2 regions of the Cytobacillus sp. C11.1 genome follow, and region 1 is predicted to be linked to the other one. Evidence: riboswitches for the same ligand, from Rfam matches in the RefSeq annotation. Region 1 holds a riboswitch; the other holds the start of a gene.
What was found. A riboswitch is a leader RNA that binds a small molecule or an ion and turns the genes downstream of it on or off. The one in region 1 is predicted to bind lysine.
Positions count from the first base shown of each region.

Region 2: it holds a riboswitch for lysine, as region 1 does, so the genes downstream of both, AC3ZVC_RS09910 (aspartate kinase) here and AC3ZVC_RS07950 (Na+/H+ antiporter NhaC family protein) in region 1, are expected to answer to the same signal.

Region 1 is NZ_CM176935.1:1,614,003-1,617,164, reverse strand. Features, by position in the region: gene AC3ZVC_RS07950 (Na+/H+ antiporter NhaC family protein) at 1-1,492, opposite strand, end outside; lysine riboswitch at 1,650-1,856, opposite strand; gene yunB (sporulation protein YunB) at 1,924-2,670, opposite strand; gene AC3ZVC_RS07940 (HD-GYP domain-containing protein) at 2,733-3,162, opposite strand, start outside.
Region 2 is NZ_CM176935.1:2,006,071-2,009,232, reverse strand. Features, by position in the region: gene AC3ZVC_RS09915 (YslB family protein) at 1-135, shown strand, start outside; gene AC3ZVC_RS09910 (aspartate kinase) at 466-1,695, opposite strand; lysine riboswitch at 1,856-2,035, opposite strand; gene uvrC (excinuclease ABC subunit UvrC) at 2,175-3,162, opposite strand, start outside.

The DNA.
Region 1 (3,162 bases):
AGGCAAAAATTGTGCTTCCTGTAAAACCAATGATCAAGTATCCGACCGATGCGATTCCTGCCGAGATCAGCGCATATGGCAGCTGCGTCATCACATGGTCAATATGGTTACATCCTGCCCCTGTTGAGGAAAGTATGGTTGTATCAGAGATAGGTGAACAATGGTCTCCAAATACTGCTCCTGCAAGTACTGCTGCCATTGCCGGCAACAATAGATTGATGTCTGTTGCAGCGGCAATATCACCCGCGATCGGAAGCAGTATGCCGAATGATCCCCATGAAGTCCCAGTACTGAACGCCATGATTCCTGCAATAAGGAATAGGATGATAGGAAGCCATGAAGTACTCATATTTGAGCTTTCAACAATCCCGGCTAAGTATGTCCCCGTTTCAAGACGGCCAATCAGATCAACGATCGCCCAAGCAAATAATAAGATATAAACGGCCGGAAGCATGGATTTGATGCCTTCCCATACTCCTCTTCCGAAAACATTTGAATTAATTCCTTTTAATACAAACGCCTGGCGGAGGAATAAAGCCATTGTGACAAATAGCCCAATTAGTCCTCCAAGGATAAGTGATTTCGAAACATCTGTGTTTTCAAAGATTTGCAAAATAGTTGCGTTTCCTTCAACTGCTTGGGAACCCGTCCAGATCATTGCGCCTACTGTACCAATAACAAGAGCAACAATCGGCCATACAAGATCACCGACAGAGCCTTTTGTGCTTGTTGGAAGATCATCTTTTAGTTCACCAGGTGCAGGCTTATCGGGATCCATGACTAACCCTTCTTCAACAGCACGCTTTTCATGAACCTTCATTGGCCCGATCTCAATTCTTCTTAATGCTACCATAAACACAATAGCCAAAGTAGCCCAAACATAAAGATTCATAGGAATCATCTGAATGAAAGCCGAGAATGCAGAATACTCGGTTACATTATGGGCAGCAAGGATGGTACCAATTAAAGCAATGATGTATGCTCCCCAGCTTGAAACCGGCGACACAACACAAACAGGTGCTGAAGTTGAATCAATCAGGTATGCCAGCTTTGCACGGGATACACGCTGGCGATCCGTTATCGGACGTGAAATCTGCCCGACTGCCAGAGCATTGAAATAGTCGTCAATAAAAATGATAATTCCTAAAACAGCTCCGACAATCTGTGCGCCTGCACGGGTTTTTACCCGTTTCATCGCCCATTCGCCAAATGCGCGGCTTCCACCTGAGATCGATATAAATGCTGTAATAACTCCTAATACAAGCAAGAATAAAAGAATATAAACATTCCAGGTGTTCAGCTCTCCGTCTGAAACAAAAATTCCTTTTACTGCATCAAAAATAATGCTAAATGTTTCTGTAATGCTGAATTCAGCCAGCAACAGGGCTGCTGTGACGATCCCCACTCCCAATGATAGCAGAACGCGCCTAGTCAGGATGACCATTGCGATGGCTACCAGCGGCGGCAGCAGGGAGAAAATCGTGTTTGCCATTACTTGTCCTCCTCTTGTTTTTTGGATCGCACCATTAAGGCACGTCCGTTTTTCAATCAGGGGGAACAACATGGATGATGACAGAGCGAAAATAAAAAAAGAGTAACGATAGAGAAAAATCTATCATTACTCTTTTGAAGTAATTAGTTTCTCCATCACGATCTGTAGCTCCCCATTATGAAGGCTTTGACAAAGTATATTCATACCTTCCCCTCATAATGACAGTGTTACTCCTATTCGAAGTAACCCCAGCGGAATAAAAGCTGACCCATTTATTCTGCTTCGGCAAAATTCCCTTTTAGCTGTGGTCACGGTTGTCATCCTCACACAGCTTACTCTTGAATCCTGCACCTCTACCCCATCGGATATGATAAGGTTTTTATACAATTGTATTTATAAGTATAGCAAACTACGAGTCTTCTGGCAAGCCTTTATTGACCTGCAGGTATTTCTATGGAAGGCGATGTGCCTCCGCCGCCATTATAGAATTGAGGAACCTTTCCAGGATATATACCATACGCAGCAAGCACATCTTCTTGGACGGTAATGATTTTGGTCGCAAAAGGGATAATGATTTGAACCTGCACATCCAAACGAACCAGGACCTTCACTTCAACATTATTGATGCCGTGGTCCTTTGTTTCGGTTATGAAGTTGGACGTAACAGAACCAACTGCATTAAACTTGACGGGAATCCTCGGCCCCAAGTTCCCGAGAAGCGCATTATTGGTCGCCTGCCCAAGCGGCACATAATAGACAATGCCATTTGAACTCTGCTTTTGTTCTGTATTAATCTCAACATCTGTAAACGATTCTAAGGCATCGAGATCTCCTTTTTCCGCTTTTTTAATATTATCCTGAACGAGTTCGGTCACTTCAGCCTTTACCCTGTTCAGTTTTTCAACATTTATGCTGACGACACCGCTTTCGCTTGCTTCAAACATGTCTTCCAAATCCATTACATTTGTAATTTTTTTATTGATCGCATTGTTGATAACCAACGATGCGATTTTTCTTGTTTGAGAATCGGCATAGCTCATAAGTGTGGGTTTAAGTCCTTCATTGATTATCCATAGGCCGGCAGCTGTTGAAAAAACAAAAAAGACGAAGGTCAGCAGAAAAACATACCGAAACGGCAGTGGACCTTTCCGGGGCAGCCGGCCGCGAAATTTTGCCAAAACAAATCCCCCCTTTACAAGCTATATGTATGCTATAAAGGAGGGAACTAATCCAAAATCGTTCATTGTTTTACAAAAGTAATGTCACAGCCTATAATAACAGCATTCAGCTCAGTCCTTAAATCTGCTTCATACGGATTGGTTCCGCTTCCGTTTTCCTCCAAAATCCGAATGACCGGCCTGTCGCTGAGTCCTGCATTCTGCCTGCAGACAACTCCCTTTCTTCCATCACTCAATTCAACTGTTATGCCAACAGGATAAATCGCAACTGCCTGCCGGAAAGCTCCAATAAGTTTTGTCTCATAAAGGGTTCCCGCTCCAGCATATAAAATTTCGAGGCCCTTATGCGGAAGCATTGCCTGCCTGTATATTCGATTGGATGTTACCGCATCAAATACATCTGCGACCGCAATAATCTTCCCATAATCATGGATCTGTTCCCCCTGCAGACCTCTCGGATAGCCCGAACCATTAAGCCGTTCGTGATGCTGA
Region 2 (3,162 bases), 390 kb from region 1:
CTTGAAGCTGGGTTTATAGCCCAGCAAATAGAATTTCAGAAGGATGTCATTTGCGAAGCCTTTGAACATCCACGCAAAAAAACCGGAAAAATCCAAATCACAGTAAAATGGGATAAAAAAGATGCTTCCGTGTGATTTCATTTATGTTTGGGCAAAAAGCTTTCAAAAAGTTTCCTTTTGAAAGCTTTTTGTATATGTTTTTGGCTCTGTTAAATTAGCTTGTTGGTTTTGCTTCAGGTGCTCAGCCAACCGCGGGCAGTCCCGGAGCTTCTCGGCACCTGCACCTGTGGGGTCTCCCTTTGAATCGTTCCTCCCCCAGGACTTTGAATAAACTTACACGATTTCAGCGCACGAAGGGAATGCAAAAGCATTTTCGAAAACTCGCACATTCCCCTTCAAGCAACAGGTGCCGAAATCAACCATGATCCTTTAACACAGCATATTTGATTACCTCAGGTCGAGAAATTAGGCTTTTATCGCAGAACCTGACAGCTGGAAGGCTTCATGCAACGCATCAACTGCTTCAAGCATCTTTCCGTTTTCTACAACAGCAGAAACCTTTATTTCCGAAGTGCTGACCATTTTTACCTGTATTTCATTATCTGAAAGCACTTCAAACATTTCTGCTGCCACCCCTGGATTGGAAATCATACCTGATCCTACAATCGAAACTTTCGCCAGTCCTGACTCCCATTCAATGCGTTCGTAATTTAAACTAGCCCTATTTTTTTCCAATACCTTTACTGTATCAGTCAGATCTTCATTTTTGATCGAGAAGGACAGGTTGGTTGTTTTGGCCTCTGTCATGCTTTGAATAATGATGTCCACATTAATGTGATTTTTAGCAAGTGCTGAGAAGATGGTTGATAAGCCAGTAAGTGAATTAGGAAGGCCGAGAATTGTCACCCTTGTAATATCATCTTCAAATGCCACACCGCGCACGACCAAGTTTTGTTCCATTTTTACTTCCTCCTCAATAATTGTACCGGATTCCTTTTCAATGCTTGAACGTACTTCAAGCGGAAGTCCATAGTTTTTTGCAAATTCTACTGCTCTTGGATGGAGAACGCCTGCCCCTAAATTCGCAAGCTCAAGCATTTCATCATAGGAAACGGAATAAAGCTTTCTTGCATTTTTTATATACCGCGGATCGGTTGTAAATACCCCGGTTACATCGGTGTAAATATCACATTTATCAGCTTTAAGTGCAGCCGCTAATGCAACAGCGGTAGTATCCGATCCTCCGCGGCCCAATGTAGTGATTGAACCATCTTCTGTCATGCCCTGGAATCCGGCAACAATGACTATATTGCCTTGCTGCAGTTCCTTTTGGATTTTACTTGTATCAATGTCCAATATCCTTGCATTCCCGTGGACGGGTTCAGTCTTAATCCCGGCCTGCCAGCCTGTAAATGAAACGGCAGGGTGCCCTTTCGCACCTAAAGCCATGGAAAGCAAAGAAATGGTCACTTGTTCACCGGTTGTAAGCAGCATGTCCATTTCCCGTTTATTTGGAGCAGGAGAAATCTCCTTTGCCATACCAACTAGCTGATCTGTCGTTTTCCCCATGGCTGAAACCACCACGACGACATCATTTCCTCTTTTCTTTTCCTCAATCACCCGATTGGCCACATTTTGAATTCGGTCAACAGTACCAACCGAGGTGCCTCCAAACTTTTGCACAATGATTCCCACAACTTCCCCTTCTTTCTAAACAATCTTGTTGTATTGTATTGTTTGCCGTCCCTATGTAAATTACCCTTTACCGGTTTACTTCCGTTTTTTAGGCAATAAAAAAAGCAATGAGATATACTATCCCATTGCTGTGCAGCCAAATGTTAAAAAGAAGCAAACACAGTGAGATAGCTCTCCAGGACGGCATAGCCCTGACAATCCTGCATTTATTCAATACAGAACCAGCAAAGAAAATGATGAGATCTTCTTCACTTCGGCAAACATTCCCTTTCAAAGCTTTTCACGGAAGCTCATTCTTCTCCAAGCTTTTACTGATGAAGTTCGCACCTCTACCTTCACTTAACGATGTTGTTCGAAAAATTTTGAAAAACTTTCTTTTCGAACACATACTTTATCGCTATAAAGTGATATTGATATAAAGTTTCAATTATTATAACATATCAAAAAATGGCTGTCTATCTCCATTTAATCGCTTACGTTCACGCTTTTCCGTTCTTTTCCTCAAGGCGCTGCTTTAGTTCTTCTGCTACATTTGCAGGTATGCCTATTTCCCTGAAGTCTTCAAGAGATGCCTCTTTCATTTTCTTAACGGAGCCAAAAGCCTTCAACAATTGCTTTTTCCGCTTCTCGCCAATGCCCGGAATCTCGTCAAGGATTGACTGAAAAGCACTTTTTCCACGAAGCTGACGGTGAAAAGTGATTGCAAAGCGGTGAACCTCGTCCTGAATTCTCTGGAGCAAATAAAATTCCTGGCTGTTTCTGGAGAGCGGAATAATCTCAAGCGGACTGCCATAAAGGAGCTGGGATGTCCTGTGCTTTTCATCCTTAACCAGCCCGGAAATAGGGATATCAAGGCCCAGCTCATTTTCAAGCACATCTCTTACAGCTTCCACATGGCCTTTGCCTCCATCAATCATAATCAAATCAGGAAGAGGGAGCTCTTCTTTCAATACCCTGGTATATCTGCGGCGAACCACTTCCCTCATGGATTCATAGTCATCAGGGCCTTTGACGGATTTAATTTTATATTTCCGGTATTCCCTTTTCTCCGGCTTTCCATCAATAAAGACAATCATGGCAGAAACAGGGTCTGTTCCCTGTATATTTGAATTATCAAATGCTTCAATCCTGTGAGGAGTGTAGATGCCAAGCTGCTGCCCAAGATTTTCTACTGCCTTTATCGTACGTTCCTCATCCCGTTCAATTAAAGAGAACTTCTCCTGCAGAGCGATCTTCGCATTTTTATAGGCGAGCTTAACGAGATCCTTCTTTTGGCCGCGCTGTGGCTTTAACACTTTCACACCAAGAAGCTGTTCTGCCATTTCAGTATCAACAGAGTCGGGAGCCAATATTTCGCGCGGTTTAAAATGGTTGGCTTTTGAATAAAATTGGCCCAGAAATGTTAAAATTTCTTCCTCCGGTTCATTATGAATCGGGAACATGGATACATCCCTCTCAATGAGTTTG